DNA from 3 places in the Sellimonas sp. genome. Region 3 is predicted to be linked to each of the others. Evidence: predicted binding sites of a transcription regulator. Region 3 holds the regulator's gene; each other region holds the start of a gene.

Region 1 (5,481 bases), on a different contig from region 3:
GTGCCATTGATACACACGCACACTTAAATGATCCGGGATATGAATGGCGGGAAGACTACGCGCATGGTACAGCTGCAGCGGCTGTCGGGGGATATACGACCATCATCGACATGCCGCTCCAGAATGAACCTGCCATGACAAATGCAGAGCTTTTTGATCGCAAACATGAGATCGTCGGGCCGAACGCCTATGTTGACTACTGTTTCTGGGGAGGTCTGATCCCGGACAATCTGGGAGATCTCAAAGGACTTCATGATAAAGGCTGCGTGGCTTTTAAATCCTTTATAGGACCGGTGTCCCCGGACTATAGTTCCTTAAATTATGGACAGGCGTATGAGGCTATGCAGATCATCAAAGAGTTTGGAGGACGTGCAGGATTCCACTGTGAAGATTTTTCCACTATCAAATGGCAGGAACAGCGGATGATGAGAGAAGGACGTCTGGATTGGCAGGGATTTTTGGATTCCAGACCGGTCATCGCTGAGATGCTGGCCACTGTTGATATCATCGAGATCGCAAAAGCGACAGGATGCAAAGCCCATATCTGCCATGTCAGCAGTCCGGATGTGGCGCAGAAGATCAAGGAGGCACAGCAGGAGGGTTACGATATCACGGCGGAGACATGCGCCCATTATTTAAGCCTGACGGATCAGGATGTGATAAAGAACGGGCCGCTCTTTAAGTGTGCGCCGCCTCTTCGAAGCCAGGAAGAAGTAGATCGGCTCTGGTCTTACGTGGAAGACGGTACATTCAGCGGCATCGCCAGCGACCACTCTCCATGTTCCTACGATGAAAAATATAACGAGATCCTTGGCAAAAAGATTACGAATGTATTTGAAGTGTGGGGAGGCATAAGCGGCATCCAGAATTCTTTCCAGATCGCTTTCTACGAAGGCTGCGTAAAACGAAATGTATGCCCGACGGCGATTGCCAGGGCGACAGCCAAAAATCCGGCCAAGGCGTTTGGCATCTACGGCAAAAAAGGAGATATCCAGCCAGGATTTGATGCGGATCTTTTGATCGTGGATCCGGAAAAAGAATGGGAGATCACAGAAGATTCCCTTCTTTATGTTAATAAAATCTCAGCATTTGTCGGAATGAAAGGAAAAGGTCTTCCGGTATGCACCATCATTCGGGGGCATATTGTGGCGGAAGATGGAAAGATCACAGCGGAAAAAGGGGTAGGAGAGCTTGTCAGAAGATTAGACTGATCTACTGGAAACATGGAAAGGAGAACATATGAGTAATTTAGTTGAGAATAAAAATCTGAATCCGGAACTTGCCAGGAATGTAGATCCGGATCTGCAGCCGACCAAAAAACGGATCATGGGGCCGGTGTCCTATGCGGCCAGCTTCATGGGAGGATGTGTATCTATCGGTACATTTTCCATGGGTGCAGGACTTATCGGAGTACTGACAGTATCACAGGCGATCCTGGCTATGATTATCGGCTGTCTGGTCATCGCGGTGGCTCTCGTTGTCATCGGAAACTGCGGACATAAATACGGGATTCCGTTTACCGTACAGCTCAGAAGCAGCTTTGGAACAGCGGGAATCAAAGTTCCGGGGCTTTTAAGAGGGGTACCGGCTATCATCTGGTTCGGCTTCCAGAGCTGGGTAGGTGCAGGGGCTATCAACAGCTGTTTTAAAATCCTGTTTGGGTTTGACAATCTGCCGGTTGTCTACATCCTGTTTACTGCCCTTCAGGTGGCGCTTGCTATCAATGGATTTGAGGGGATCAAATGGATGGAAAACATCTCCTGTATTTTCATCATCGCCATCCTTATATATATGCTGTATGTAGTAAGAACACAGTTCTCCACGGAGATCGACGACGTATTTTCGGGAATCAAGGGGACATGGGGAATGCCGTTCTGGGCAGCAACCACGTCGTTCCTTGGCATTTACTCAACCATGATCATTAATGCATCTGACTATTCACGAAATGTGAAAGAGAATGTCGGACCGGTGTTTACCGGAAGTATTTACACGATCGCCATTCTTCCTGTCACACTGTTCATGGGGCTGATTGGTCTTCTCGTGACAGCAGCTACAGGAAACAGTGATCCAGTCGTTGTATTCTCCACGACGATGGGAAGCAAATTCCTGACAGTCGTGACGCTTTTGTTTATCGCATTTGCTCAGGTTACGACCAACGTACTGAACAATATCGTGCCGCCGGCTTATGTTCTGATGGAAGCGTTCCATGTGAAATGGAAACTGTCTACGGTCATCGTAGGTGTTCTGTCCATCTGTTGTATGCCTTGGAAGCTTGTCACAGACGAATCCGCAGCAGGACTGAATCTTTTCACGCAGTTTTATTCGGCATTCCTTGGACCGATCTTCGCAGTCATGGCAGTGGATTACTACATCCTCCGGAAGAAAAAGCTGGACGTCAACCGTCTGTATGATAAGAGCGGCGTGTTCAAAGGGGTTAACTGGGCGGCAGTTATTGCCATCATATTTGGCTCTATATGCTCCCTCATCCAGGTGCAGCTGTCCTGGTATATCAGTCTGATCCCGTCAGGCGTGGCTTACTACCTGCTGATGAAATATATGAAGAGTTCCAAAGCATTCCGCACCGGGACGATTTTCGAGGAACGGGACGCAAAATAAATATTGTAAAAAAACAGAGCCGGCAGTGTTTTACTGCAGGCTCTGTTCCATAAAGGATATAGTTGATTCCAGAAGTTTTCGGGCAGCCGGATCCGATTCATCCCGATCGAAATCATGGAGAGAACGGGAGACGACGAAACGTTGTGCACGGTATTTCCTGCAAAGTTCCAGGAATTCGGCATAAGGGACATCGGTGTCGCCCGTACTGTGTGCGCAGAAGAGCGGGCACGGTAGGCGGTCGCAGGTGCGCAGAGAGTAGTCGAGATAAAATGTTTTGTCACGGCCTTCGTAGATCAGTGACTTCCACTGTCCGGATTGCCTTGCGTATACGTAGAGACTATAGCGGGTATTCAGATCCCCCTCTGTGATGATCTCGTCTTTTATGGTATCCAGGCAGGAAGAAGGAACTTCCGGTAGAGTACAGTAATAAGGACTCGGCGTGCAGAACCAGTCGTCACAGAGGAACCCATATCCGTAAAAGGAAAGAATGCCTTTCGGAGGAGTAGGAAAAGCGTTTTTTGCCGCGGCCAGAAGACACAGATAAGCCCCGGCGGAACGGCCCCAGAGAAAATATGGGAGTGGCTTCCGATAGTAGAGAGACGGCTGTTCTGTGTAATGCCGGATGGAGGCTTCTACATCAGCGACAATGGTCTCCAGTTTGGCTGCCGGAGCCAGCGGATAATCGTAGGACACGATGAGGTAACCGGCAGATGTCAGCAGCTCGAGATGGAGCGAAGGGAGATCTTTTTTTGTACCGTATAAAAGCCCTCCCCCGTGGAAATACAAAAGACAGGCCTTTGGCGGAATATCTGGATTTTCATAAATAACTGCTTTTTTTGGAAAAGCAGATGTATCAAGATGAATTTCTTTTTCTGTAAACATGAGGTTCTCCTTTGTCTGCAAATTGCGGCAAAAAGCCGTAAGTACATTATAACATAAAATATAATTGTTAAAATATTGACAAAAGTGAAAAAGTGGATAAAAAAACAGAGAGTTTTTATCTGATATTACGATTGCATCATCGGACAATTCCTGCAATAATGATATTATAAAAACAACTGACGGAAAACCGTTTGGTAAATAAGGTAAAATGAAAGCGAGGATTTGAAATGAGTTATTTAAACGGACAGACAGGATATCGCGAAGAATTACTGAATACAAGATCTATCGTTAAGATGGGAAGCTATGTGGTGATCGAGCCGGACGGAATCGTGAAAAACGCTATTCCGGGCTACACGAACTGCGATGTGACGATCCTTGGCTCACCTGCGATGGGAGCTTCTTTTGCAGATTATCTCATCACAGTACATGAAGGCGGAAACAATCCTGCATTTGGCGGCGAAGGATTGGAAAGCTTTATCTACGTGGTAGAAGGAAGCGTGAAAGTAAAGAATGCAGATCAGGAAACGACACTCACAAAAGGCGGATATATTTATTCACCGGTAAGCAACACGGTAGCATTTGAAAATGCAGGAACAGAAGATGCGACTCTTTTTGCATACAAACGCAGATACGAAGCAGTGGAAGGATATGCTGCCCACACAGTCGTGGGAAATGACAATGATCTTCCGTGGATTCCATATGAAGGAATGGAAAACTGCCACATCAAAGATTTCCTTCCGGCAGCAGGAGATTTCGGATTTGACATGAACTTCCACATCCTGAAATTTAAGATGGGAGCGTCTCATGGTTACATTGAGACACATGTACAGCAGCACGGCATGTATTTCCTTTCCGGAAAAGCAATGTACCGTATCGGAGACGATTGGGTACCGCTTCAGAAAGGCGACTACGTGTTTATGCAGGCATACTGCCCGCAGGCATGCTACGGCGTAGGCAAAGATGAGGAAGTTACATATATCTACTCAAAAGACTGTAACAGAGATGTGCAGCTTTAAGGCACGATATTGATTGCAGCATGTGATTTATTCTTCCGGATACTATAGATGTGTTTTGGAAAAGCCGGCTCGTCAGGAATTGGTTGTGCAGACTGACGGGCTGGTTTTTTTATCTATAGGAAATCATGTTCTTATAGACAATTACGTGAAAAAATAGACAAAATGTCTGAGGTTAGATAAAAAAGCTGTTTTCGATATATCTAAAAAAACAATTGAAAAAAAGTTCATTGATTGCAATAATATTATCATAGTGACGTTGCCCGGAGACGGGATAGATCAATGAAAGAGAGGATTATGGTAATGAGGCTTTCAAGAGAAGAACTTAAAGGCTTGATGAAAAAGAAACTGATGAAAGCGGGTTTGAAAGAAGAACACGCAGATATCACAGCTGAGATTTTAACGTGGTCGGATGAAAGAGGATATCACTCTCACGGAGCTGTAAGAGTGGAATATTACAGCGAGAGAATCGCAAAAGGAGGGATCACGACAGATCCGCATTTTGAGTTTAAAAAGACCGGGCCGTGCTCTGGAATTTTTGAAGGAGACAATGGATGCGGATATGTGGCTGCCAAGAAAGCGATGGGGAAGGCCATCGAAATGGCGAAAGAGAACGGCATCGCAGTAGTGGGAATGAGAAATATCTCTCACAGCGGATCCATTGGATATTATACTGAGATGGCGGCAGATCAGGATCTTGTGGCGATTTCCTTCTGCCAGTCCGATCCGATGGCAGTGCCTCCGGGAGGAACAGAACCATATTACGGAACAAACCCGATTTCATTTGCTGCGCCGACAGCAGATGGCAGAAAAGTTGTGTTTGATATGGCTACGACTGTTCAGGCTTGGGGAAAAATATTGGACAAGAGATCCAGAGGAGAATCAATCCCGGATACATGGGCAGTAGACGAAAACGGCAATCCTGTCACAGATCCGAATCTCGTAAACGCCCTGCTTCCGATCGCAGGAG
Region 2 (5,481 bases), on a different contig from region 3:
GGAAAAAGAGGTACGGGATTACCTCATTGAAAAAGTGTTAAAAGAAATCCCGTATACGAAACTCAACGGCCATCCGACAAAACGTCTTCCGAACAATGCAAACTTCAGTTTCCGTTTTATCGAAGGGGAAGCAATGCTGTTGAGTCTTGATATGGCAGGAATCTGCGGTTCCAGCGGATCTGCGTGCACATCCGGATCACTGGATCCGTCTCACGTGCTGCTTGCCATCGGCCTTCCTCATGAGATCGCACACGGATCCCTTCGTCTTACGTTAAACGAGGAGATCACAAAAGAGGATATCGACTATGTGGTGGAAAATCTCAGCAGGATCATCGGAAATCTCAGGGACATGTCGCCTCTTTATGAGGACTTTATGAAAAAGCAGGCCAAGTAAGAGCAGGAAAATAAGAGAAAGAGATACAAGGGAATCGAAGGAGGAAACATATGTATTCAGAAAAAGTAATGGATCATTTTCAGCATCCTAGAAATATGGGAGAAATCGAAGGCGCAAGCGGAGTTGGTACAGTAGGGAATGCAAAATGTGGAGACATCATGCGCATCTATCTGGATATCGATGAAAATCAGATCATTCAGGACGTAAAATTCAAAACGTTTGGCTGCGGAGCTGCCGTTGCGACAAGCAGCATGGCGACGGAACTTGTGAAAGGGAAAAATATTAAAGAAGCCATGCAAGTGACAAATAAAGCGGTTATGGAAGCACTGGATGGACTGCCGCCAGTCAAAGTACACTGCTCACTTCTTGCGGAGGAAGCGATCCATGCAGCACTCTGGGATTATGCAGAAAAGAACGGAATTAAGATCGAAGGCCTGGAAAAGCCGAAATCTGATATCCACGAAGGCGAAGAAGAGGAAGAAGAGGAATATTAATCCGTATTGAGAGGGATACACTATGAAGAAAGAGAAAGTAGTCATCGGTATGTCGGGCGGGGTAGACTCGTCTGTGGCTGCCTGGCTTCTGAAAGAAGAAGGGTACGATGTCACTGGAGTTACCATGATTACCTGCGATGAAGCTCAGTGTGGGAATAATCCTTCCCGTGATGCCAGGATCGTGGCAGAAGAGATTGGAATTCCGCATTACACGGTGGATTTTCGGGATGCATTTTCCACGTTTGTCATGGACTACTTCTGCAACGAATATCTGAATGGAAGAACGCCCAATCCCTGCGTCGTCTGCAACAGACATGTCAAGTGGGAAGCCCTTCTTGGATGGGCGAAAAGCCAGGGGATCCACTACGTGGCAACGGGACATTACGCAAAAATCCGGCAGTTGGAAAACGGAAGGTATGCGGTGGCAAACGCTGCATCCTCCGGGAAAGATCAGACATATGCCCTTTATAACCTGACACAGGATCAGCTTGCGCATACGTGGATGCCGGTGGGGAATTACGAAAAAGACGACGTGAGAAAGATCGCTGAGAAAGCGGGTCTTTCTGTGGCCGGGAAGGCGGACAGCCAGGATATCTGTTTTATCCCGGACGGGGACTACGCGGCGTTCATCCGCGAGAAAACAGGACAGGAGATTCCAAAAGGCAATTTTGTGGACCGTGACGGAAAGATACTTGGAAAGCACAAAGGGATCATTCACTATACGATCGGACAGCGCAAAGGACTGGGGCTGTCGCTTGGGCATCCCGCTTTTGTGACGGAGATCCGGCCGGAGACGAATGAAGTTGTCATCGGGAAAGATGAAGACTTGAGGACAGAAACAGTCTGTGCACATTACCTGAATGCAATGGGGGTGCCGGATCTGGGAGATCTTGAGGGCAGACGTATTTTTGCCAAGATTCGATACAATCATAAAGGGGACTGGTGTACGGTAAAAAAGACAGGGGATGACGAGATCGCATGTACATTTGAAATACCTCAGCGCGCAGTGACACCGGGACAGGCACTTGTGCTCTACGAAGACGGATTTGTTCTTGGAGGAGGGCAAATCCGGTAGATTCCAGATGAAAAGGACAGGCAGAGGAAGATAAAATATGGTTACAGCAGATTATCATATGCATACACGATTTTCTTCGGATTCAGATGCTGATCCAAAGGATATGGTGGAAGCGGCTATAAAAAAAGGACTTCAGACGATCTGTTTTACAGATCATCAGGATACGGATTACCCGGAAGATCAGAGTATGTTTCGGATTGATATGGAGCGATATATTCCGACCATCACAGAGCTGCAGGAGAGATACAAAGGGCAGATCGATATCAGACTAGGAGTTGAAATCGGACTTCAGCCCCATCTTGGGGAATGGTATCGTTCCTATATTAAGGCTTATCCGTTCGATTTCGTTATCGGAAGCGTCCATGTTGTGGAAAAGATGGATCCGTACAACGGGGAGTTTTTCGACAAATATAGTGACAGAGAAGGATACCGAAGATCCTTTGAGGAGACTCTTGAAAATGTCAGGGCTATTCAGGATTTTGACGTGCTTGGACACATGGATTACATTGTCCGATACGGCAAAGAACAGGCTGCTCATTATTGCTGGAAAGATCACGCAGACATTATCGATGAAATCTTAAGAGAACTGATAGACAGCGGAAAAGGGATAGAGATGAATATGGCAGGATTCAAATATGGACTTTCTTTCTGCCACCCGTATCCGGACATCATAAAACGATACAGAGAACTGGGAGGAGAAATTCTGACCGTGGGGGCTGATGCGCATAAACCTGAACATATCGCGTATAATTATGCGCAAGCAGCGGAAATTTTGAAAGAAGCAGGGTTTGCGTACTATACTGTTTTTCATAAAAGAAAACCGGAATTTGTGAAGATTGTATAGGGAATACAGTGTTTTTTCAGCGAAAAATACAGCACATTTGCACGCTGTTGGAAAAAAGCGGCAAAACATGGATAAAAAGCCAAAAGGCACTTGAAATTTTGTCTTTTTTTTAGTACAATCAATTATGGTTGATGAATCTTTAACAAGGGAATTCATTCTTCCAGATGGATGCATGAAGCATCATAACAATCTAAATTAAATTTAGGAGGAATTAATCATGGCAGTAAAAGTAGCGATTAATGGTTTTGGACGTATTGGACGTCTCGCATTCAGACAGATGTTTGGAGCAGAAGGATATGAAGTTGTTGCGATCAACGACTTAACATCTCCGAAAATGCTTGCTCACTTATTAAAATATGACTCTACACAGGGAAAATACGCTCTGGCAGATAAAGTAACAGCAGGTGAAGATTCCATCACAGTTGACGGAAAAGAAATTAAAATCTACGCAAAAGCAAATGCTGAAGAACTTCCGTGGGGAGAAATCGGCGTAGATGTTGTTCTGGAATGTACAGGATTCTATACATCCAAAGCAAAAGCAGAAGCTCATATCAAAGCAGGAGCTAAGAAAGTTGTTATCTCTGCACCGGCAGGAAACGACCTTCCGACAATCGTTTACAATGTAAACCACGAATCATTGACAAAAGAAGACAATATCATTTCAGCAGCTTCCTGTACAACAAACTGCCTTGCACCAATGGCAAAAGCTTTGAATGACCTTGCACCGATCAAATCCGGTATCATGTGCACAATCCACGCTTACACAGGAGACCAGATGACACTGGACGGACCGCAGAGAAAAGGCGATTTAAGAAGATCTCGTGCAGCAGCATGCAATATCGTTCCGAACTCTACAGGTGCAGCTAAAGCCATCGGATTAGTTATTCCTGAATTAAATGGTAAATTGATCGGATCTGCACAGCGTGTTCCTACACCGACAGGATCCACAACAATCCTTACAGCAGTTGTAGAAGGAAATGTGACAAAAGAACAGATCAACGAAGCAATGAAAGCAGCAGCAAACGAATCTTACGGATACAACGAAGATGAAATCGTATCCAGCGATATCGTAGGAATGACATATGGTTCCCTGTTCGATGCTACACAGACAATGGTTCTTCCGTTAGAGAACGGAACAACAGAAGTACAGGTTGTTTCTTGGTATGATAACGAAAACTCTTACACAAGCCAGATGGTAAGAACAATCAAACACTTCGGAACATTATTAGACTAATTTTAAATTGGAAAAGGACAGGCGTTGTCTGTCAGAATAAGACTCAGGAAAGGGTCCGGTCTGTGAGGGACCGGATCCTTTTTGCAGCATCGGGTAATCCCGTATGCCGTAAAATGCACATATAAGGAGGCATAAAAATGCTTAATAAAAAATCTGTGGACGATATCAATGTAAAAGGAAAAAGAGTGCTTGTAAGATGTGATTTTAACGTGCCGTTGATCGATGGAAAGATCACAGACGAAAACCGTCTTGTGGCAGCACTACCGACAATCAAAAAATTGATCGCAGACGGAGGAAAAGTGATCCTCTGTTCCCATCTTGGAAAACCGAAGGGAGAGCCAAAACCGGAACTTTCTCTTGCACCGGTTGCCGTAAGACTTTCTGAACTTCTTGGACAGGAAGTAAAATTTGCAGCAGATCCGGAAGTAGTAGGACCGAATGCAAAGGCTGCTGTTGAGGCAATGAATGATGGAGATGTTATACTCCTTGAAAACACACGTTACCGTGCAGAAGAGACAAAGAACGTGGATGAATTCAGCGAAGAGCTGGCATCACTGTGTGATGTATTTGTAAACGATGCATTCGGTACAGCTCACAGAGCACACTGCTCCAATGTGGGTGTGACAAAATATGTGGACACGGCTGTAGTTGGATACTTAATGCAGAAAGAAATCGATTTCCTCGGAAACGCTGTAGAACATCCGGAGAGACCATTTGTCGCAATCCTTGGAGGAGCAAAAGTTTCCAGCAAGATTTCCGTCATCGAAAGACTTCTTGACAAAGTGGACACACTCATTATCGGCGGAGGTATGGCATATACATTCGCAAAAGCACAGGGCGGAAAGATTGGTATCTCCCTCTGCGAAGATGATTATATGGAATATGCACTGAACATGCTGAAAAAAGCAGAAGAAAAAGGTGTAAAACTTCTTCTCCCGGTTGATAATCGTATCGGCGACAAATTCTCCAATGATGCAAATATTCAGGTAGTTAAGACAGGAGAGATTCCGGATGGATGGGAAGGAATGGATATCGGGCCGGAGACAGAAAAACTTTTCTCAGAAGCTGTGAAAGGTGCTAAGACAGTCGTATGGAACGGACCGATGGGATGCTTCGAAATGTCCAATTTCGCACATGGTACAGAAGCGATGGCAAAAGCTCTTGCAGAGACAGATGCTGTCACGATCATCGGAGGAGGAGACTCCGCAGCAGCAGTCAATCAGCTTGGCTATGGCGACAAGATGACACATATCTCAACAGGCGGCGGCGCATCTTTGGAATTCCTGGAAGGAAAAGAACTCCCGGGTGTTGCAGCAGCCAACGATAAGTAAAAAGCTTAGCGAAACCGAGAGCCCAGCGCGAAGTTTGAGGTTAGAAAAATTGCAATAATCAGAAAAGAGGAAATAGACATGGCAAGAAAAAAAATCATTGCTGGTAACT
Region 3 (10,428 bases):
GGGCTTACGAAGACAAGAAAAAATATTGTATCCGGGCTAGACAGTTTATTTGGCGGATTTTCCCGGATCGACGAAGAGTTCTATGAAGAGCTGGAAGAGATTCTTATTATGGGGGATCTTGGAGTCAAAGCGACTTACTCGATCCTTGATGATCTGAGACAGAAAGTAAAAGAAAACCATATCAAAGAGCCGATGGACTGCAAGCAGCTTTTGATCGATAGTATCAAAGAGCAGATGCAGATCGGCGAGACCGCCTATGAGTTTGAAAACCGGACATCGGTTGTTCTTGTGATCGGAGTAAACGGAGTCGGAAAGACAACGACGATTGGAAAACTTGCCGGAAAACTCAGAAGCGAAGGGAAAAAAGTCGTGATCGCGGCAGCTGACACTTTCCGGGCGGCAGCCGGAGAACAGTTAAAAGAATGGGCAGATCGCGCCAATGCAGAGTTTATCGGAGGCCAGGAAGGATCTGATCCAGCGGCTGTCGTCTACGATGCAGTTGCGGCGGCAAAAGCCAGGAAGGCGGATGTCATGCTGTGTGATACGGCAGGACGTCTTCACAATAAGAAAAATCTCATGGAGGAACTAAAGAAGATCAACCGTGTCATTGAGAGAGAGTACCCGGATGCATACAGGGAAACGCTTGTCGTATTGGACGGGACGACTGGACAGAATGCTCTTGCACAGGCAAAACAGTTCATGGAAGCGGCCCAGATCACCGGGATTGTCCTTACAAAAATGGACGGCACTGCAAAAGGGGGAATCGCAGTTGCCATCCAGGCGGAACTCGGAATTCCGGTAAAATATATTGGTGTTGGGGAAAGCATCGAAGATCTGCAGAAATTCAATTCGGATGATTTTGTAAATGCACTGTTTACAGACGATGCAAAAGAGGATGAAGAGAACTAAGTGAAACACATGACAGAGTGAGGAAAGAAGGAATCAGCTATGATGACATTGGAGAAATTTGAAGAAGCGAGCGAACTCGTAAAGAAAGTGACAAACCCGACCAAACTTGTTTACAGCGAATATTTGAGCGAGGAGACCGGGGGCAAAATCTTTTTAAAGCCGGAAAACATGCAGCATACCGGTGCTTACAAAATCCGGGGAGCATACTATAAGATCAGCACGCTTACAGAGGAAGAGAAGAAAAAAGGACTGATCACAGCGTCGGCCGGAAATCATGCGCAGGGTGTAGCGTATGCGGCAAGAGAGTTCGGATGTAAGGCGACGATCGTCATGCCTACGATTACTCCGCTGATCAAAGTAAACCGCACAAAAAATCTCGGGGCGGATGTGGTGCTTCACGGAGACGTTTATGACGATGCCTGCAGCAAAGCCTATGAACTTGCTAAAGAACATGGATATACATTTGTGCATCCTTTTGACGATCTGGATGTGGCAACCGGACAAGGAACGATTGCGATGGAAATCGTACAGGAACTCCCGACTGTGGATTACATCATTGTGCCGATCGGTGGAGGCGGACTGGCAGCAGGGGTATCCACGCTCGCCAAAATGCTGAATCCGAAAATCAAGGTAATCGGTGTGGAGCCATCGGAAGCGGCAAGCATGAAGGCGGCCTTAAAAGCAGGAGAACCGGTAGAGCTTCCAAGTGCCAATACGATCGCAGATGGTACAGCTGTCAAAAAAGTTGGAACACAAACATTTGAATATGTGAAGGAAAATGTGGATCAGATTTTGACAGTGGACGACGATGAACTCATCGGAGCATTCCTTGATATGGTAGAAAATCACAAGATGGTTGTAGAAAATTCTGGTCTTCTCTCTGTGGCGGCATTAAAACAGATGAAACTAAAAGGGAAAAAGGCAGTCTGTATCCTGAGCGGAGGAAATATGGACGTCATTACAATGGCATCTATCGTGCAGCATGGCCTGATCCAGAGAGATCGGATCTTCTCCGTATCGGTGCTTCTTCCGGATAAACCGGGCGAGCTTGTGAGAGTGGCGAAGACCATTGCGGATGCCCAGGGAAACGTCATCAAGCTGGAACATAACCAGTTTGTAAGTACAAACCGGAATGCGGCGGTGGAACTTCGTATCACGATGGAGGCCTTCGGTACGGAACATAAGCAGGAAATTTTGTCAGCGCTGGAAGAAAAAGGGTTCCGTCCGAAACTGATCGGGGCAAAGCTGTACTAATCATTGTTTGAAAAAGGAGGATTCACTTTGGGACGAGAGATACCGGAGAAAGGGCAGTACTACCGGCATTTTGAAGGAGAGATATACCGGATTCTGGCGGTGGCAAGACATACGGAGACGCTGGAAGAGCTTGTCATCTATGAGGGAATGTACGGGGATCATCCCGTTTATGCAAAATCCCTCCCAATGTTTATGAGTAAGGCAGAGCCAGGGAAATTTCCGGAATCATCCCAGGAATATTTGTTTGAGAAGATTGCGGAACCAAATGAAGGATGTCCGTTTCAGCCAGATCGAAAGGAAGGAAAAAGCCATGAGGATGACGAGAAGAGCGTGCAGCTTCTTCTGGCTTTTCTGGAATTGGGGAAAAATGAAGAGAAGCTTGCTTTTCTCCAGCGGCATCGGTCAGAATTGGATGATCAGCTTCTGGAATCCATTGCCCAAAGCCTTGATTTTACAGAAAAAAGCGGAGATCTTTATTTTCGGATACTCGATATTGAGAAATATCTCCAGACATTGATTAAGTACGAAAGAAGAAGATAGGATCCTGGTTCGGGAGACGAAAAAATAAAAGAGGAAAATGATCTGTTGATTCGGCGGAACATTTTCCTCTTTTATTACGTTAAAGTATTGACATAGGTTGTATAATTGTATACAATTATACAAAATTGCAAAGAAGGAGAATTGAAATGGAAAATAGAAGAGTCTACATGAATTATCACAACAATCTGCTTCAGCTGGAAGAACATATGTATCCGCTTGTGGATGTGGATACACCGAATGTTTTCCGGAATCTGTTTCCATATGACGAGATACCGAAGATTGCCTTTAACGATCGTATTGTTCCGCACTGTATGCCGGATGATATCTGGATCACGGATACGACATTCCGCGACGGACAGCAGTCCAGGGCGCCATACACAACGGAACAGATCGTGACGATCTACGATTATTTTCACAGGTTGGGTGGACCAAAGGGAAAGATCCGTCAGAGCGAATTCTTCCTTTACAGCAAAAAAGACAGGGATGCCGTCTACAAATGTCTTGAAAGAGGATATGATTTCCCGGAAGTGACAAGCTGGATCCGCGCCAGCAAAAAAGATTTTGAGCTTGTAAAAGATATCGGTTTGAAAGAGACGGGAATCCTCGTAAGCTGTTCCGATTATCACATTTTTTATAAACTGAAGATGACGAGACGGGAAGCGATGGAGCACTATCTCTCTGTAATCCGCCAGTGCCTGGAGATCGGGGTAAGCCCGCGCTGCCACCTGGAAGATATTACGAGATCCGATATTTACGGATTTGTGATTCCATTTTGTCTGGAACTAATGAATCTGATGGCAGAGTATCATATCCCGATCAAAGTGAGAGTGTGTGATACGATGGGATATGGCGTCAATTATCCAGGAGCTGTGATTCCAAGGTCTGTCCCGGGGATTATCTATGGGATTATGATCCATGCCGGTGTCCCGAGCGAACTTATCGAATTTCACGGGCACAATGATTTTTACAAGGCGGTCAGCAATGCGACGACGGCCTGGCTTTATGGGGCGTGCGGGGTAAACTGTTCATTGTTTGGAATTGGAGAACGAACAGGAAACACTCCTCTGGAAGCAATGGTATTTGAGTATGCACAGCTTCGAGGGACGTTGGATGGTATGGATACGACTGCTATCACGGAGCTGGCAGAGTACTACGAGAAGGAAATTGGATACCATATCCCGGAACACACACCGTTTGTCGGGAAAAATTTCAATGTGACAAGAGCTGGGATCCATGCCGACGGACTTTTGAAAAATGAAGAGATCTATAATATTTTTGACACCGGCAAATTCCTGAACCGACCGGCTGTCGTTTCTGTGTCTAACACTTCCGGGATTGCCGGAATCGCACACTGGATCAATACATATTATAAACTCCCGAAAGAGAGAAATGTGGGGAAAGATTCCCTGCTTGTACAAGAAGTAAAGAAATGGGTAGACATGCAGTACGAAGAGGGAAGAGTTACAGTTATGACAGATGCAGAAATGGTGCGGAAGATCACAGAACTTTGTCACGAAATGCAGATCATTCTTTAAATGAGAGGTAAAGAGAGGTATAATGGAGACATATCAGGATTATTCATTGAGCGGAAAAGTATTCCGGACACTGAGGGATGGAATTTTAACCGGAAAGTATAAAGAAGGCGACGAACTTCGGGAAGTGACTATAGGAAAAGAGCTTGGGGTAAGCCGGACACCGGTAAGGGAAGCACTCAGACAGCTGGAGCTTGAAGGCCTTGTGACCATTGTCCCCAATAAAGGGACTTATGTAAATGGGATTTCCGCGGAAGACGTGAGGGATATCTATATGATCCGCATCAGGCTGGAAGGTCTGGCAGCGCGGCTTGCCGCAAAGCGGGTTTCCCAGGAGCAGATAGACGAGATGGAGGAAATGCTGCTTTTGTCAGAATTTTATAGAAAAAAAGGGATGACAGAACAGCTTGCACAGCTTGACGGCAAATTCCATGTGATATTATATGAAGCGTGCGGAAGCAGGATGCTAAAGCATCTTCTGACAGACTTCCATCGTTACGTAGAGATGGCGAGAAAACGTTCGATTCGTACAGAGAACCGAGCTGAGAAATCCATCGGGGAACATATGAAAATTCTGGAAGCAACGAAACAACGCGATGAAGACCAGGCAGAGAAGCTTATGGAAGAACATATCAGGCACGTAGTACAGCACCTTCGTCTGGATGAAATCGGAAATGAATAGAAAGAGAGGGATACCACGTATGGAAAAAATCAAGATGCAGATACCTATCGTAGAGATGGATGGGGATGAAATGACAAGGATTCTCTGGGCGATGATCAAAGATCATCTGATCCTTCCTTTTGTGGATCTGAAGACAGAGTATTACGACCTGGGACTTGAACACAGAAACGAGACTGACGACCAGGTAACTGTCGACAGCGCGATGGCCACAAAGAAATATAAAGTGGCTGTCAAATGTGCAACAATCACACCAAATGCAGCCAGAATGGAAGAGTATGATCTGAAAGAAATGTGGAAGAGTCCGAATGGAACGATTCGTGCTATTTTGGATGGAACCGTATTTCGCGCTCCGATCGTTGTAAAGGGAATTGAACCATGCGTGAAAAACTGGAAAAAGCCGATTACCATTGCAAGACATGCATATGGGGACGTCTACAAAGGGACAGAAATGAAGGTGTCCGGAAAAGGAAAGGCAGAACTTGTATTTACTGCTGAGGACGGGACCGAGACAAGAGAACTGATCCATCAGTTTGAGGGAGACGGCATTATTCAAGGGATGCATAACTTGAGTGGTTCTATCGCAAGCTTTGCGAGAAGCTGTTTTGCTTATGCTCTGGACACAAAGCAGGATCTCTGGTTTGCCACAAAAGATACGATTTCGAAAAAATACGATCACACTTTTAAAGATATTTTCCAGGAGATTTTTGACGCGGAATACAAAAAACAGTTTGAGAAAGCAGGGATTACTTATTTCTATACGCTGATCGACGATGCCGTAGCACGTGTCATGAAATCGGAAGGCGGATATATATGGGCTTGTAAAAATTATGATGGAGATGTGATGAGCGATATGATTTCCTCCGCTTTCGGCTCTCTGGCTATGATGACATCTGTCCTCGTATCTCCAGACGGATACTATGAATATGAGGCTGCCCACGGAACGGTGCAGAGACATTATTATAAACATCTGAAAGGCGAAGAGACATCCACAAACTCTGTGGCAACAATTTTTGCCTGGAGCGGAGCGCTTAGAAAGCGTGGAGAATTGGATGGAAACAAGGAACTTCAGGATTTTGCCGACTGCCTGGAAAAAGCCACCATTGAGACAATCGAAGGAGGTCAAATGACAAAAGATCTGGCGCTTATCACGACAATAGAAAACCCAATGGTATTGAACAGTGAGGGATTCATAAAAGCTGTTGCGGAAAGAATTAGCAAAAATTTCTGATAAATAATCAAGAATATACCGATTCTCACAAAAGAGATGAAAAAGGAAGGACTGCCACTATTCGGCCAGTCCTTCCCATTTTTCGTATAATTCAGCCAGCTCTTCTGAGATGGCAGCTTTTTCTTTTGCCAGTTCCTGGCATTTCACGGAGTTGGAGTAGATATCTTCACGTGTAAGGAGAGTATCGATTTCCTGATTCCGTGTCTCCAGTTTTTCAATCTGTTCTTCTGTGCGTTTTAAATCATTTTGACGTTTACGCTCTTTTGCCTGGGCTTCTTTCTGCGCTTTCCAGTCCAGCTTTCCGGCGGAATCGCTGTTGGCCCCAGATGCTGCCGTCACAGGTTCTTCCAGTGGTGCGGCATAAGCGGCAGTCAATTCCTCTTTTTTCTCCAGATAGTAATCGTAATTTCCGATATAGTTGACAAATTTATGGTTTACAAGATCCAGAATTCGGGTGGCTGTCTGATTGATAAAGTAACGGTCATGAGACACATAGAGGACAGTTCCGGTATAATCATTCAGCGCTTTTTCCAGAATTTCCTTTGATGCTACATCGAGATGGTTGGTTGGCTCGTCCAGGATCAGAAAATTGGCCTCGGAAAGCATCAGCTTTGCGAGAGATACCCGTCCACGCTCTCCACCGCTCAAATCTTTGATCAGTTTGTAGACATCGTCCCCGGTAAAGAGAAAGGCGGCCAGCATATTACGGATTTCAGTGTTGGTAAGCCGTGGATAGTCGTCAGAAATTTCATCGAAGACGGTCTTGTCCATATGGAGGACGTGGTGCTCCTGATCATAGTACCCGATCTTTACATTGGAGCCAAGAGTAAATGTTCCGCCGTCTGCAGGGATGACCTCGTTTAAGATTTTGAGAAGTGTCGTCTTCCCTGTTCCGTTATCGCCGATGACTGCTACATGCTCGCCCCGCTTGATTTCAAAATTGATATCCGTAAAAAGAGTTTGGTTTGGGAAAGATTTGCTTAAATGCTCTACAGTAAGCACATCGTTTCCGCTGATGACGGACGGCTCCAGTTTCAGGTGAATATCGGTATGCAGTTCCACTGGTTTTTCTACCCGCTCCATCTTAGCCAACATTTTTTCACGGCTTTCCGCTCTTTTGATAGATTTTTCCCGATTAAAAGAACGGAGTTTTTCAATGACTGCTTCCTGATGCCGGATTTCTTGCTGCTGATTTAAGTATTCTTTGAGTTTGGCCTCGCGGATTTGCTGCTTTTTTGACGCATAATCCTGATAATTGCCCATGTATGTATGGATTTCTCCTGCCTCTACTTCGATGATTTTGGTAACGACCCGATTAAGAAAATAGCGGTCGTGGGAGACGATCAGGACAGCTCCCGGATAATTCATCAGGTATGTCTCAAGCCAGGCGATGGAATTGAGATCAAGATGGTTGGTGGGCTCATCGAGAAGCAGGACGTCTGGTTTAGTGAGCAGAAGTTTGCCGAGGGATACTCGAGTTTTTTGGCCTCCGGAAAGAGCGGATACAGGCTTTGTAAAATCTTCTTCTAAAAATCCGAGCCCCTTTAGGACGCCGACAATCTCGCTTTCGTACGCATAGCCGTCTTCACGTTCAAAGCGGGCCATAAGATTGTGATAAGAAGCAAGCCGGTCATCCAGTGCGTCCCCTGTAAGAGACTTCAGCTCCAGCTCGATAGAGCGGATTTGAGTTTCCATATCTATGAGGTATTGTTTGGCAGTTTTTACCTCTTCATAGATGGTTCGTGAAGTGTCCGTCATGGGATGCTGGGAAAGGTAACCGATCTGTTTTCCTTTGGAGAGAATGACCTCTCCGCTGTCCGCAGGCAGCTCTTTTACAATCATCTTCAGGATTGTGGATTTACCGGCGCCGTTGATTCCGACAAGGGCGGCTTTTTCGTGTTCTTCTATATGAAAAGAGCCGTTTCTTACGATAACCTGCTCTCCAAACGATTTGTCCAGGTTATGGCATGCTAAAATCATAAGTTCCTCCTGAATCATAAATTCGATCTTTTTAAAATGTACCCTATCCATTATAGCGGAATCTGGACAAAATACAATATTATTTAGTTAAAAGTTTGACTTTAAAGATAGAATCCCATATAATAAAGATATTGAATAAAAACAGAAAGGTGCTAAGAGATGGAAGGAAGAGGAATTTCCCAGGCAGTTATCAGAAGACTGCCGCGATATTATAGATACTTAGGTGAGTTGCTGGAAGACGGTGTGGAACGAATCTCTTCCAATGATTTGAGCAAACGAATGAAAGTGACGGCCTCCCAGATCAGGCAGGATCTGAATAATTTTGGTGGCTTTGGTCAGCAAGGTTATGGGTACAATGTAAAATATCTTTATACGGAGATCGGTAAGATCTTGGGACTTGACAGAAAACACAATATGATTATCATCGGAGCAGGAAATCTGGGCCAGGCGCTTGCCAACTATGCAGCATTCGAACGCAGCGGATTTGTGACAAAAGGACTTTTTGATGTCAATCCGACGCTTGCAGGGATTACAGTTCGGGGAATCGAGATCCGTATGATGGATGAGATCAAGAGCTTTATCAAAAATAATGATATTGAGATTGCGGTATTGACTATACCGAAGGCAAAAGCCATTTCGGTTGCCAACATGCTGGTAGAAAATGGAATACGGGCAATCTGGAACTTTGCACATACGGATCTGAATCTGCCGGAGAATATTGTGGTGGAGAACGTACATCTGTCCGAAAGCCTGATGCGTCTTTCCTATAATGTTCTCAGATATAAGGAGACTCACCAGGAAGACAAATAGGGAAAATAAAAAAGCGTGCAGAACACTCGGGATACCCGTTTGTGCTGTGCGCCTTTTTGTTGCCGTAAAGGAGGGCGTATATGAAATATATTTTAGATGGAAAAGCAATGAAGGATGCAGACAGGTATACGATAGAGGAGACAGGGATGCCGTCACTTGTTCTCATGGAACGTGCCGCCTTGAAGACTTTAGAAGTGATGGAACAGGAGGAGTTGGATCTGAGCAATGTACTGATCGTATGCGGCAGCGGAAATAATGGGGGCGATGGATTTGCGGTGGCCAGACTTCTGCTGCAGCGTGGGAAGACGGTCACGGTCGTTCTTGCTGGAAACCCGGATCACTGCACAGAGGAGACAAAGACTCAGAGAAAGATTTTTGAAAACTGCGGGGGCATTACTATGAGAGAGATTCCAAAAGGAGACTACACGGCCATCGTGGATGCGCTGTTTGGAATCGGACTGTCAAGGGAAGTGTCCGGACACTATGCACAGATATTGAAAAAGTTAAACAGCATGTCCGGAAAGAAGGTGGCAGTTGATATTCCCTCTGGCGTATCAGCTGCGTCTGGAGAAATTCTTGGGACGGCTTTTCGGGCAGATATGACTGTTACCTTTGCTTATCAGAAAGCGGGTATGGTGCTCTATCCGGGCGCATCCTTTGCAGGAAAAGTATTTGTAGCAGACATCGGGATCTATTTAAATGAGCAAGTGTGCGGGCAAAGGTATGTAACTTATGAAAAAGAGGATATCGAAAGATTCCGTCCTAAAAGGAAACCGGACTCCAATAAAGGGACATACGGAAAAATACTGATGATCACAGGCAGCAGCGGGATGTCCGGAGCTTCATACCTGTCAGCAAAAGCAGCCTACAGAACAGGAGCCGGACTTGTACAGATCTTTACGTCGGAAGCAAATCGGATCATTCTGCAGAGTACGCTTCCGGAAGCGATTGTCTCAGTGTATACAGACGAGACAGATGCAGCTTTACTTCTGAAAGAAAAACTTGAGTGGGCCGATATCATCTGCCTTGGCTGCGGTATCGGAACGTCTGAAACGGCCCGAAAAATCACAGATACGGTATTCGGCTACCTGAGTGAGCAACCGAAGAACTGTGTCGTGGATGCGGACGGACTGAATCTGATCGCCTCTATGGAAGAAGAGAAAAAAGAGAGGTATTTGAGGGGAGCAGGGAAATGCCTGATCTTTACACCTCATGTAAAAGAATTGTCCAGGCTGCTGTCGAAAACTGTGGAAGAGACGAAAAAAAACAGGATTTCTCTTGCACAACAGTATTCGGAAAACTATAATATAGTATTAGCAGCAAAAGATGCAAGGACAGTCGTGACCGGAAAAGGATTATTTCCGTATCTGAACATGTCTGGGAATGCAGCGATGGCAAAAGCTGGATCAGGAGATGTCCTTGCAGGCATCATAACCGGTCTTCTGGCACTTGGGATGGATCGGTATGAAGCGGCGTCGCTTGGGGTCTGTATC

The links. The regulator Rex, encoded in region 3, represses fermentation and respiration genes when NADH is low (regulators of the CRP and FNR family bind a similar motif). The targets are predictions, from matches to a motif close to ATTGTTAANTANTTAACAAT.
Region 1: the regulator Rex is predicted to act here: its motif matches at 3,562-3,581, upstream of allE ((S)-ureidoglycine aminohydrolase).
Region 2: the regulator Rex is predicted to act here: its motif matches at 2,935-2,954, upstream of gap (type I glyceraldehyde-3-phosphate dehydrogenase).

The regions. Positions count from the first base shown of each region.
Region 1 covers NZ_JBKSWG010000003.1:51,876-57,356, forward strand. Annotated here, with positions in the region: gene allB (allantoinase AllB) at 1-1,211, shown strand, start outside; gene ACLROL_RS01695 (NCS1 family transporter) at 1,240-2,616, shown strand; gene ACLROL_RS01700 (alpha/beta hydrolase) at 2,647-3,498, opposite strand; gene allE ((S)-ureidoglycine aminohydrolase) at 3,726-4,514, shown strand; gene allD (ureidoglycolate dehydrogenase) at 4,815-5,481, shown strand, end outside.
Region 2 covers NZ_JBKSWG010000031.1:5,767-11,247, forward strand. Annotated here, with positions in the region: gene nifS (cysteine desulfurase NifS) at 1-394, shown strand, start outside; gene nifU (Fe-S cluster assembly scaffold protein NifU) at 445-888, shown strand; gene mnmA (tRNA 2-thiouridine(34) synthase MnmA) at 911-1,963, shown strand; gene ACLROL_RS10740 (histidinol-phosphatase HisJ family protein) at 2,001-2,807, shown strand; gene gap (type I glyceraldehyde-3-phosphate dehydrogenase) at 3,025-4,041, shown strand; gene ACLROL_RS10750 (phosphoglycerate kinase) at 4,179-5,372, shown strand; gene tpiA (triose-phosphate isomerase) at 5,451-5,481, shown strand, end outside.
Region 3 covers NZ_JBKSWG010000037.1:4,221-14,648, reverse strand. Annotated here, with positions in the region: gene ftsY (signal recognition particle-docking protein FtsY) at 1-909, shown strand, start outside; gene ilvA (threonine ammonia-lyase) at 949-2,163, shown strand; gene ACLROL_RS11230 (DUF1653 domain-containing protein) at 2,191-2,703, shown strand; gene ACLROL_RS11225 (2-isopropylmalate synthase) at 2,850-4,238, shown strand; gene ACLROL_RS11220 (GntR family transcriptional regulator) at 4,261-4,917, shown strand; gene ACLROL_RS11215 (NADP-dependent isocitrate dehydrogenase) at 4,937-6,145, shown strand; gene ACLROL_RS11210 (ATP-binding cassette domain-containing protein) at 6,203-8,125, opposite strand; gene ACLROL_RS11205 (redox-sensing transcriptional repressor Rex) at 8,285-8,935, shown strand; gene ACLROL_RS11200 (NAD(P)H-hydrate dehydratase) at 9,016-10,428, shown strand, end outside.